4 regions of the Methylophilus sp. DW102 genome follow, and region 4 is predicted to be linked to each of the others. Evidence: predicted binding sites of a transcription regulator. Region 4 holds the regulator's gene; each other region holds the start of a gene.
What was found. Region 4 encodes sigma-54, which starts transcription at its own class of promoters, with help from an activator protein. Its sites were predicted from a motif close to TGGCACNNTTCCTGCT; they were not measured.
Positions count from the first base shown of each region.

Region 1: the regulator sigma-54 is predicted to act here: its motif matches at 1,351-1,366, upstream of ssuD (FMNH2-dependent alkanesulfonate monooxygenase).
Region 2: the regulator sigma-54 is predicted to act here: its motif matches at 1,531-1,546, upstream of nirB (nitrite reductase large subunit NirB).
Region 3: the regulator sigma-54 is predicted to act here: its motif matches at 2,160-2,175, upstream of glnA (type I glutamate--ammonia ligase).

Region 1 is NZ_AP029023.1:147,471-150,602, reverse strand. It holds gene AACH41_RS00675 (acyl-CoA dehydrogenase family protein) at 1-173, opposite strand, end outside; gene ssuD (FMNH2-dependent alkanesulfonate monooxygenase) at 182-1,315, opposite strand; gene AACH41_RS00665 (sigma-54 dependent transcriptional regulator) at 1,881-2,921, shown strand; gene ribA (GTP cyclohydrolase II) at 2,908-3,132, shown strand, end outside.
Region 2 is NZ_AP029023.1:919,318-922,449, forward strand. It holds gene nirB (nitrite reductase large subunit NirB) at 1-1,249, opposite strand, end outside; gene AACH41_RS04380 (molybdopterin-dependent oxidoreductase) at 1,732-3,132, opposite strand, start outside.
Region 3 is NZ_AP029023.1:121,193-124,324, forward strand. It holds gene AACH41_RS00550 (DUF4124 domain-containing protein) at 1-451, opposite strand, end outside; gene glnA (type I glutamate--ammonia ligase) at 578-1,987, opposite strand; gene AACH41_RS00560 (rhodanese-like domain-containing protein) at 2,354-2,803, shown strand; gene aroE (shikimate dehydrogenase) at 2,815-3,132, shown strand, end outside.
Region 4 is NZ_AP029023.1:261,223-264,354, forward strand. It holds gene tyrS (tyrosine--tRNA ligase) at 1-817, shown strand, start outside; gene AACH41_RS01185 (RNA polymerase factor sigma-54) at 863-2,407, opposite strand; gene lptB (LPS export ABC transporter ATP-binding protein) at 2,414-3,132, opposite strand, start outside.

The DNA.
Region 1 (3,132 bases), 110 kb from region 4:
TCCCTTACCGCCTGCCGCTGCGGATAGGGCGTCCCTCCTGCGACATCGCGTTCAACCGCGGTGAGTGCCAAATAGTCGCAAAGTTGATCGGCGCGCTGTTGCGGTGTGCCGTGAAACACAATGCCATGCTCCGCTTCAGCGGCGGGCGGGCGTAAATTCAGAGCCAATGTCATCTTCCCCCCTACGCAGCATGCTTAACAGATTGGGCTGCGCCAAACGGGCCGGTGAGATTGGTCGTAATGCTGACCTCCTGCGGGGCCTGTTGCTGTAGCGGCAAAAGCGGGAACAATAATTCAGCGACACGGTAAGCCTCCTCCAGATGTGGGTAGCCTGAGAAAATAAAATAATCAATGCCCAGCGCCTGATACTCTTTAATGCGGTCAGCCACTTCTTGCGGATTGCCCACCAGCGCAGTGCCGGCACCGCCGCGCACCAGGCCGACACCAGCCCACAGATTAGGCGAGACTTCGAGCTGGTCACGGCGGCCATGATGCAAAGCCGTCATGCGTTTTTGTGCGACAGAATCAAAGTTGGCCACTGCAGCCTGTGCTGCCGCGATCGTGTCATCAGTGACCTGCGAAATGAGTGTGTCTGCGGCTTGCCAGGCTTGCTCGCTGGTTTCACGCACAATCACATGCAAGCGGATGCCAAACCGGATATGGCGGCCTTTGGCTGCCGCAGCCGCGCGGATGACCTTGATTTTCTCGGCCACGGCGGCAGGCGGTTCACCCCAGGTTAAATGCACATCAATATGCTCGCTACTGAGTTTGATGGCGGCCTCGGAAGCGCCGCCGATAAAGAGTGGCGGGTAAGGTTTTTGCAGGCTACCAGTTGGTAAGCTGGCTCCCTTGACGCTTAAATAATCGCCCTCAAAATCCACGCGCTGCTCGCTCAGGACTTTGCGCCAAATGGTCAAAAATTCCTCAGCCTCCGCATAACGAGCATCATGATCGAGAAAGCTGCCCTCGGCCTGCTGTTCGGCAGGGTCGCCGCCCGCCACCACATTAATCAGCAGCCGCCCGCCCGAGATACGGTCCAGCGTCGAGGCCATGCGCGCCGACACCACCGGTGAAATAAACCCTGGGCGCGTGGCGACTAAAAACTTGAGCTGGCTGGTTTCATTGATCAGCGCCGAAGAAATGACCCAGGCATCTTCGCAAGAGCGGCCAGACGGCACCAGCACACCGCCATAGCCCAGCCGGTCAGCCGCCTGGGCAATCTGTTTAAGATAAGAAAACGTGGCCGGTCTGGCGCCCTGGCTGCTGCCAAGATACCGTTGATCGCCATGCGTGGGTAAAAACCAGAATATTTGCATCGACTACCCTTTACAACCCATTCAACAGAAATAACAGCTTGAAAAGTGCAAAGTCCATGCCACAAATAAAAGACTTGTAATTCAATTACTTAAAAAAATTATTTTTTTGATTGCTGCAAAATCAGCAACTTGTTCAGCAGTTCTGCTGCGTTTGCAGCACCCTGCATCGATTTCAGCAGGCGGATGTAGAGCAGTGCCATTTGCATACCTCACGCAGCAATAAGCAACCACAAGCCCTCCTTTTCTTAACCCCATGATTTTATGGCATTTATTGTTTTAACCCGTCATCTCATGCCTGCGGTAGCACGACCTCGGCCTGATTGGCATGCATTCTGCTAATTCAGACGGGTAATTAAATCATTATTTCTAATGAGAGATTTATTTATAACTTTAAAGAATATGAATAGCGCCATTACTTATTGGCACGAAATTGCAGCCTGGATTACTGTATCTGGGCTTAACTCTATGGAAAGACAGTGAGATCCTCACGATGGCAAATCTATTAGCAAACGATTTTTATGCGACTGAACACGACACGCAGTTTGAGCAACAGCGTCTGTTAACCATGCCGAACTCGCGGGCCATGTCGACCTCGATTCGAGCGACCGCGCAGGTGTTTGAAGATCCGAAGTCGATCGCCTTGCTTAATCGCATCAAGCAAATTGCCCCCAGTGACGCCAACGTCTTGATCATTGGCGAAACCGGCACGGGCAAGGAGTTGATTGCCCGCCATGTGCATGCCTTGAGTTACCGAAAATCCAAACCATTTGTCGCGGTGAATTGCGGGGCGTTCTCGGAAACACTGGTCGAAAGTGAATTGTTCGGCCATGAAAAAGGCGCGTTTACCGGGGCGGTCACCGCCAAAGCCGGCTGGTTTGAAGAGGCCAATGGCGGCACGCTGTTTCTGGATGAGATCGGTGATTTGCCGCTGAGTCTCCAGGTGAAGCTGTTACGTGTACTACAAGAGCGCGAGGTCGTACGGCTAGGCGCGCGCAAACCAACCCCGATTGATGTGCGGCTGATTGCAGCGACCAACGTACGCCTGGAGGAGGCCGTGCTGGCTGGTAACTTCAGGGAGGATTTATTCTACCGTTTACGCGTTGCGCACCTGGAGCTGCCAACCCTGCGTAACCGGCCCGGCGATATTTTGCCACTGGCAGATTATTTTGTTGGCGAATATACACGGCGGTTGGGCTACGCCACCATCCGCCTCGATGACTCGGCCAAGCAAAAATTATTGCAGCATAGTTGGCCAGGCAATATCCGCGAACTCGAAAATGTGATTCATCACTCCTTGCTGATTTGCCGCAACAATGTGGTGCGCAGTGAGGATTTACATTTGTCCTCAATCTCGCTACACCGCCCCAAAGCCGCCTTGCAGGCCTTGCCCAGCGAAGCAGATACTGACTCGCTGGAGGCGTCGCTGCAGCAGTTGTTTGAAACGGGCAAAGCGCAGCTTTATGACTATGTGGAAGACACGCTGGTACGTGCCGCCTATCAGCATTGCCACCATAATCAGGTGCAAACCGCCAAGCTGCTGGGCTTGAGCCGCAATGTGTTGCGCGCCAAGCTGATTAAAATGGGAGCGATCAATGCGCTTAAATAAGCTTGCCTCTTTGCAAACAGCGGCCATCGAAAGTGGCAGCCTGCGCTGGAAAGCCAGTGCTCACTTACCAACAGAATATGGGCAGTACCGTTTACACGCGTTTGTTGATATGCACAGCGGGCGGGAGCAGATCGCACTGGTGCTCGGCGAGGTCAGCGGTCAAGCCAGAGTGCTGACCCGCGTGCACTCTGAATGCCTGACCGGGGATGTG
Region 2 (3,132 bases), 660 kb from region 4:
GGCCAGGTTTTTCCTTGCCATCACTGGCTGGCAGAATCAGGAATTCAGGATTTTCCGGCAGCGGCATGTCGTTGACGGTCATCTGTTGCAGCGTGCCGTATTCATCGGCATTGCCAATCAGCACGGCGCCCAGCAGTTTTTTGCCATCTTCACTGACGACGATTTTTTTGTAGATATTGCGCACCTCATCGGTGTACTGGTAGCTGCGGCAACCATGGGTTTTGCCATGCGCATCGCCCACGCTGGCGACATCCACACCCATCAGTTTGAGCTTGGTGCTCATGTCTGCGCCCTGGAATGTGGTCGATGTTTCACCCAGCAGGTGTGCGCAGGCAGTGCGGGCCATGTCATAGCCAGGCGCAACCAGGCCAAACATCTCGTCGTTCCAGCTGGCGCATTCGCCGATGGCGTAGATATTGTGGTCACTGGAGCGGGAGAAGTTATCAATGGCGATACCGCCACGGGCACCGATGGCCAGGCCGGATTCACGTGCCAGTTCATCGCGTGGACGGATACCGGCAGAGAATACGATCATGTCGGTTTCCAGCCAGGTGTCATCAAAGAACACCATACGGTGACGTGCCGTTGCACCATCGACAATCGCCGTGGTATTGCGGCTGGTGTGCACGTGTACACCCAGCTCCTCAATTTTGCTGCGCAGCACTTTGCCGCCTGCTTCGTCTACTTGCACTGCCATCAAACGGGGCGCAAATTCAACCACATGGGTTTCCAGGCCCATGTCTTTCAAGGCCTTGGCGCATTCCAGGCCCAGCAGGCCACCGCCAACAACGACACCGCTCTTGGCGGTTTTGCCTGCTGCCGTCATGGCTTCGAGGTCTTCAATGGTGCGGTAGACAAAACAGTTCTCCCGGTCACGCCCGGCGACAGCAGGGACGAATGGATAAGAGCCAGTCGCCAGTACCAGCTTATCGTAGGCCAAGATCGTGTCGTCTGTCAGTGTCACGGTATGCTGGTGGCGGTCTATATGGCTGACGCGGGCATTGAGGCGCAACGTCAGGCCCGGCCGGTCATAAAATCCAGGCTCGACCAGCGACAGGTCTTCCGCCGTGCTGCCCGAGAAAAAACTGGAGAGGTGCACGCGGTCATAAGCCGGGCGTGGTTCTTCGCCCAGCACGGTGACTTGCAGGTTGGCGGCGGCCAGGTCAGGGTGATGTTTCACCAGTTCTTGCACAAAGTAATGACCCACCATGCCGTTGCCGACGACGAGGATGCGTGTGTGTTGATTCATCTTGTATTCCTAATCAGATGCAAGCAGGCAGTGTCACGATGTTTTTCATGTCAGTTGCGAGCATTGCGTTATCAAACTCAAAGCCTAAAAACAAAAACGGCGTCCATAGCCTATGCCGCGATTGCACATTGCAATCCTGCGAAACAAGCTATGGACGCCGTTGTCCAGTATGAGATTTGCCGACGATGGAAAATCTCTGATTTAAAAATGGCATGATAAAACGCCACTTTGTGATAAAAAAGCAATTGGCATGCCAACCGCCAGGATGGAGGCGCAGATGAATCAGGATTTATGCTAAGTTATTGTTCCTGATGTGTTTTATCTGAGATATTGCGTGTATATTTGAGCTTGCGGGCACCGTACGATCCATCTGCCATTGGTCTGGTGCACGCTAATGAGGCATGTGCACAGGATTGCACCATCCTTGGCGCAATCCTGTGCAGACAGGCGATCAACTGCATTCAGGTGCGCGCGTGATGTCCTTATCCCGCATGGGTTTTGCCATGCAGTTTGACCAGCCGCTTGAGTTCCGGCACGCAGGAGCCGCAACTGGTGCCACATTTCAGCTTGGCTTGCAGCGTCGGTAAATCCGCTCCCATTTGACAGGTCTCGATAATCTCGTTTTCTGAGACATCCAGGCAGTTACAGACGATCTTGCCGCGTGATTTTTGTCCGGTGGGTGGGGCCGCCAGCGGCGCCAGTGCCCATTTGCGCAATTCATCGGTGAACTGGCCTTCAAGCATGACTTGCTTGAGCCAGTCTGCGGCCAGCATTTCACCAATCAGGCGCACCGCGCTGACCTGGCCTTGCTCGACCAGAATGCGTTTACTGATGCCGCGTTTGACATCATCCAGCCGTAGCATGGGCGCATCTTCGACCATGCCAAGCAAATGATCCAGCCGGGCGATCAGCTGGCTATCCGGGGCAGCGTGGTGCGCCGCGCGCAGCATCAGCATGCCGTTGCCACGGCCATACAGTCCCACGGTGGCGTAATCAAAGGCCACCAATAGCGCGCGGATGTTGGCGAGCAAGTGCAGGTCGTTGCAGCTGCGCATCACCGTCATTTGCCAGGGCAAGCTCAACTTTTCGATCTTGACTGCCGTGTGCTTGAGTTCCGGTTGCTTGGAGGTTTTATCAAAAGCCGGTGGCATCAACACATTCACGCCCAAGCCGTGCATAAACTGGCTGCCCCAGTGCATGGGGATAAACAGCTCGGCCGGTTTGACTTCGTCTGATTGCTGTACCTTGATGATTAACTCACCGCGCTTGTTACTCAATTTAACGATGTCGCCCTCGCTGATCTGGCGACGTTGCATGTCATCGGCATGCATGGAAACTACTGGCTCTTCGACATGGTTGTAAAGCTGCGCCAGCGTGCCGGTGCGGCTCATGCCATGCCACTGGTCGCGCAGGCGGCCGGTCAGCAGGCGGAAGGGATGGCGCGCGTCCGGCTTGTCGGCGGTCGGCTTGTACACCGCGCTGACAAAATGCGCCTTACCGCCCGGTTTCTGGAACACGCCATCTGTGTACAAGCGGGCTTCGCCCTGGCTGGCGCCCGATTTAAACGGCCATTGTTGTGGCCCGCGGGTTTCCAGAATCTGGTAACTCAAGCCAGTGATATCAAGGTCGCGGCCACGCGTGCTTTCACGGTGCTCGTTAAAAATGGTTTCGGTATTCGGGTAGTTAAACAGGGTGTCTGGTTTACCCAGTTTTTGTGCCAAACGGTGGGCAAAGTCGACCACTGCCTCCCAGTCATGACGGGCTTCACCCGGCTTGGGGGCGGCTGGCTGCACGCGCGTGATGCGGCGCTCCGAATTGGTGACCGTGCCTTCTTTTTCGCCCCAGGTCGAAGCAGGCAGAAATACATCCGCATAGACATTGCT
Region 3 (3,132 bases), 140 kb from region 4:
CATGCGCCTGAATTTCGGCCTCAATGACGCGCAGCTTTTCCTCATATTTGGCGACGTTTCTAAACGTTTTGCCATTCGCGCCTCTGTAGACTTCTGGCGTGTTCTGGGCTTCTTCATATAACAGGCGAGCATTCTCAAGTGCTTGTTTTTCTTGAGAAAGCTCGTTCATTAATAGCTCTCGCCGCTTTTGGTCGCGTTGATTTTGTGTCTGATTATCGACTTTGGGAAAATCGGCCGGAGAGGGTGTTTTGACATTGGCTTTTTTCTCTCTGGCAGGGGGTGGAGGCTCTGCGGTTCTGGGCCCACTAATAATGAGCTCTGCCTTGTTTTTGCCTTCGGGTTTGATATTGGTATAGGTGGTGACGCCGTTACTGTCGGTATATTTGTAAATATCTGCCCAGCTTTGGTTGCACATGAGCGCGAAGGTGCAAATGTAAAAAAATCTTTTCATGGCAATAGTTTAGAGTAGATCGTTGAGGGTATCAACGTCTGCTCGCCTAAAAACGTTGACGGAACAGCGCGTACATAAAAAAACAGGGCAGCCTGGGCTGCCCTGTTTTAGTGCGTGCTCTTGTGACTAGCAAGAGTAGTACAGACCAAATTCCACTGGGTGTGGTGTTTGGCGCAGTTTAGTGACTTCTTCCATTTTCAATGCAATGTATGCATCAATCCAGTCGTCTGAGAAAACGCCGCCGCGTGTTAAGAACTCGCGGTCTTTATCCAGATACTCCAATGCTTGTTCCAGAGATGAACATACCGTTGGGATCAATGCATCTTCTTCTGGTGGCAGATGGTACAAGTCTTTAGTCGCTGGTTCACCTGGGTGAATCTTGTTCTGAACGCCATCCAGACCAGCCATCAACAGGGCTGAGAAAGCCAAGTATGGGTTAGCAATCGGGTCTGGGAAGCGCGCTTCAACACGGCGTGCTTTGTCTGAATGCACAAATGGAATACGAATCGCAGCAGAACGGTTTTTAGCGGAGTAAGCCAATTTCACTGGTGCTTCGTAGTGCGGTACCAAGCGCTTGTAGGAGTTAGTACCTGGGTTGGTAATCGCATTCAGTGCGCGCGCATGCTTGATGATGCCGCCGATGTAGTACAGAGCGAAATCGCTCAGGCCAGCATAACCATTGCCTGCAAACAGGTTTTTACCATCTTTCCAAACGGATTGGTGAACGTGCATACCAGAGCCGTTATCGCCAAACATTGGTTTTGGCATAAATGTGGCTGTTTTACCATAAGCATGGGCTGTGTTAGTCACTACGTATTTCAGGATTTGTGTCCAGTCAGCACGTTGTACCAAGGTCGCAAACTTAGTACCGATTTCACATTGACCGGCTGTTGCCACTTCGTGGTGGTGCACTTCAACAGGCACGCCCAGTTCTTCTAAGGTCATGACCATGGCAGAGCGGATGTCATGCAATGAATCGACAGGAGGCACTGGGAAGTAGCCGCCTTTAACGCCTGGACGGTGGCCAGTGTTGCCGCCCTCGAATTTTTCACCTGAGGACCAAGCGGCCTCTTCGGAGTTGATTTTCACAAAGCTACCACCCATGGTGGCATCCCATTGTACGCTGTCAAAAATGAAGAACTCTGGCTCTGGACCAAAATAAGCAGTGTCACCCAGGCCGCTGGATTTCAGGTAGGCTTCAGCGCGTTTTGCCAGGGAGCGTGGGTCACGGTCATAGCCTTTACCATCAGTAGGGTCTACTACGTCGCAGGTCAGAACCAAGGTTGGTTCGTCAAAAAATGGATCGATGAATGCGGTGCTTGCATCAGGCATCAATTGCATGTCAGAGGCTTGAATGCCTTTCCAGCCAGCAATGGAAGAACCATCAAAGGCGTGACCTTCGGTAAATTTATCTTCGTCGAAGGCAGACACTGGCACGGTCACGTGCTGCTCTTTACCTCTGGTGTCGGTAAAACGGAAATCAACAAATTTGATGTCGTTTTCCGCAACCAGTTTCATTACGTTTGCAACGGACATTACATTCTCCTCAGTGATCAAGATCTAAAATGATTCAACTTGCGCACGCAAAAAAGGGACATGTTGCGGATGTCCCGGAACGTGAGCAAATATAAAAACACAAACTAGCAAAACAAATAGATATGTGGAATTTTTAGTTTACGAATTCCATTGAATCTTAGGATGTAATAGTAGCAGGAAGCATGCCACCCAAAAACAGGCATTTTGCATGGATATGAGATATCTGACATAAAAAAGCAAAATCAATGCGCACCAAAAAGGTGCTCAGCAACAAATTGAGCACAAAAATGGTGCTCCATGCGCTTGCGTAACTTTCACAGGTATACTCGCGGTTTGACTAGCTTATTAAAAGAACGAAGGTGTCCTTTGGAAAGTGTTGAGAAAATCTTGCAACAAGCCGCTCAGCGTGCTCAGCAAAATGGTTTGCCGTATGCCGGCGCGATGACGCCCCAGGAGGCGTATGCGCTGATTAGCCAAGATCAAAATGCGGTGTTGGTGGATGTGCGCTCACGTGCCGAGTTGGAGTTGGTTGGGCGCGTGCCGATGGCGGCCCATCTGGAATGGGCGTTTTATCCAGGCATGATTGCCAATCCTGAGTTTGCCGATCAGCTACAGGCGCTGGTTGATCCTGCGCGCACCGTCGTATTTATGTGCCGCACGGGTGGCCGCAGCCATAATGCTGCCTTGCTGGCGCAAAAACTCGGATATCCCAACGCCTATAACATGCTCGAAGGCTTTGAAGGCGAAGCGAATGAGGCCAAGCAAAGAACCCTGATCAATGGCTGGAAACATGCAGGCTTGCCCTGGTCCAACTAGGTGATCTTGCTATGTCGGTTGAAAAATACGCAGTCATTGGCCACCCGATAGCACATAGCAAATCGCCGTTGATTCACCAGGCATTTGCGCTGCAATTTGGCAAGACGATTGTTTACGAAAAGGTGTTGGCACCTCTGGATGGCTTTGCGTCCACGGTGCAGCAATTGCAGCAGCAAGGGTATGTGGGTGCAAATGTCACGGTGCCATTCAAATTTGAAGCCTATGACTTAAGCCAGACTTTATCTGAACGCGCGCAGGCGGCTGGGGCAGTGAACACCCTCAGTTTTGGCCAAACGCAAATTCAGGGCGACAATACTGATGGCTGTGGG
Region 4 (3,132 bases):
TGAACTCGGTGCGGCGGGGATGATCAAGCTGGCTGCCAGCCATACCGTGGCCCGCATGCTGGAGCGCGATGACTTCTCCAAACGCTTCAAGGGTAATCAACCGATTGCGATTCACGAGTTTCTGTACCCGTTACTGCAAGGATATGATTCGGTCGCCCTGCAAGCGGATCTTGAGCTCGGTGGTACCGACCAGAAGTTTAACCTGCTCATGGGGCGTGAGTTGCAAAAGCAGGCCGGCCAGTCGCAGCAATGTGTGCTGATGATGCCGTTGCTGGAAGGGTTGGATGGCGTCAATAAAATGTCTAAATCACTCGGTAACTACATTGGCATTAGCGAGGCGCCAGAGACTATTTTTGCCAAGATCATGTCGATTTCAGATGAACTGATGTGGCGCTATATTGATTTGCTCTCTTTTGCGACGCTGGAAACCATTGCCGAATGGAAGGCGCAAGTCGCCAGTGGCGCAAACCCCCGCAATATCAAGGTCGGCTTTGCCCAAGAAATTGTGGCGCGTTTCCATGGTCAAGCCGCGGCTGAAAAAGCCTTGCAGGACTTCCAGACCCGTGCCAAAGGCGGCATCCCGGATGACGTGCCCGAAGTTGAAGTGACCATTGAAGGCGAGAGCATCGGCATTAGCCAATTGTTAAAACAGGCGGGCTTGGTTGAAAGCACCAGTGAAGCCATGCGCGCAGTGCAGCAAGGAGGCGTCAAGCTCGACAGCGTCAAGGTGGATGATAAGAATCTGCCTTTGACTAAAGGTGTGACAGTGATCGCACAGGTGGGTAAACGTAAATTTGCCAAGATCACAATCAGGTGATTTGAGCTGAGAAACAAAAAAGGCCGCATCTGCGGCCTTTTTTGTTTAGAGCGTTTTGCGCAAGTTCGCGGGCGGAATATTCAGGGACTCGCGATATTTGGCTATGGTACGGCGGGCAACGACGATACCTTGTTGTGCCAGTGTGTCGGTGATCTGGTTGTCCGACAAAGGCTTTTTCGGGTTTTCTTCGGCCACCATTTGCTTGATCAAGGCGCGGATAGCGGTGGCAGAGCAGGAGCCGCCTGCATCTGTGGCCACCGAGCTGCCAAAGAAGTATTTGAGTTCATAGACGCCACGCGGTGTGAGCATATACTTATGCGTGGTGACGCGGGAAACTGTGCTTTCATGCAAGTCGAGTTCTTCGGCGATTTCACGCAGCACCAGTGGCCGCATGGCAATTTCACCATGTTCAAAGAAGTTGCGCTGGCGATCTACAATGGCTTGTGACACGCGCAAAATGGTCGAGAAGCGCTGCTGGATATTTTTAATCATCCACTTGGCTTCCTGCATCTGGCTTTGCAGGTATTGGCCTGAACTCTCGCGGTTGCGCTTGAGGATGTCCGCATACATCTGGTTGATGCGCAGTTTGGGGATCACGCCATCATTTAAAGAGGCGACCCAAATGCCCTTGATTTTTTTAACCACCACATCGTGCTGGATAAAGTGATCGTGACTAAAGCTGGAAAACTCGCTGCCGGGTCTGGGGTTTTGCTGGCGGATCAGGTGCTGCGCCGCCTTGAGTACCGCTTCATCGCAACCAAGCACCTTGCGCAGTTTGACAAAGTCTTTGTTGGCCAGCAGCGCCAGGTGGTCTTTGGCAATGGCAATGGCGGTTTGCAAGTGTGGCGTTTCTTGCGGCAAACGCGTCAGTTGCAAGAGCAGGCACTCGCGTAAATCGCGCGCACCTACGCCTACAGGGTCCAGATTCTGGATCAGCTTGAGGGCGGTTTCCAGTTCCAGCAGCTCGACCTCAAGTTCGAGTGGCAAGTGCTCCACAATCTCCTGCAGATCTTGCTCCAGATAGCCATCATCAGTGATGCTATCCAGTAGCAGTTTGACCAGGCTCATGTCACGTTGCGATAAATGTGCCAGTTGTATCTGATCAATCAGATGCTCGCGCAAACTGATGCTGGTGGTTTCCTGTCTGGAAAAGTCACTGTCTTCGTCTTCCTGATGATTGCGTCCGGCTTCGTCCCAGTTGCTGGTGCTGCCAAACTCTTCATAATCATCTTCAAACTCTGGCGGCGTGAATTCCTCGTTTAAATTGGGCAGGTCGCTCTCGCTCCCGCCCAGCTCATCGTGCAAGTCTTCACGCAGACTTTCTGCCGGTGCGGTGATCTCTTGCTGCGTTGCCATGTCAAACGAGCTGGCATCTGTCGGCTCAGCTTCTACAGTGGGGGGAGGCGGTGTGTTATCTTCAAACTCGCCTTCTTCACCGTCTGACATTTCCAGTAACGGGTTTTCCTGCAGGATGGTTTCCAGTTCCTGGTTCAGTTCCAGCGTGGAAAGTTGCAGCAAACGGATCGATTGCTGCAGCTGCGGCGTCAGCGCCAGATTTTGCGAAATACGTAATTGCAGGTTCTGTTTCATGACGGATTACAGCCTAAAATTCTTGCCCAGATACACTTCACGCACACCTTCATTCTGAATGATTTCATCGGGCGTGCCTGCTGCAAACACAGCGCCTTCATTGACAATATAAGCGCGGTCACAGATATCCAGCGTTTCGCGCACATTGTGGTCGGTGATTAAAATACCAATATTCTGACTGCTCAGGTAGCGGATGATTTTCTGGATTTCGATCACCGCAATCGGATCAATCCCGGCGAACGGTTCATCCAGCAAAATAAATTTAGGGTCAGTGGCCAGGCAGCGCGCAATTTCAACGCGTCGACGTTCGCCGCCAGACAAGCTGACGGCCTGACTGTTGCGGATGTGCTGGATATGCAATTGATCCAGCAAGGACTCAAGCCTCGCCTCACGCTGCTCTTCCGTATAGGGACGGGTTTCAAGAATGGCGAGTATGTTGTCGGTTACGCTGAGCTTGCGGAAAATGGATGCTTCTTGGGGCAGATAAGCCAGGCCCATGCGCGCGCGCTCATGCATGGGCGCGCGGCTCACGTCGGCGCCATTCAGCGTAATGTTGCCTTCATCCAGCGCAACCAACCCGACAATCATGTAAAAGCTGGTGGTTTTGCCTGCCCCGTTGGGACCCAGCAAGCCGATCACTTCGCCACTGCGTAACTCAAGCGTCGTGTTTTTGACCACGGTACGGCCCTGATAGGTTTTTTTCAGGCGGTTAACCTGCAAATGGT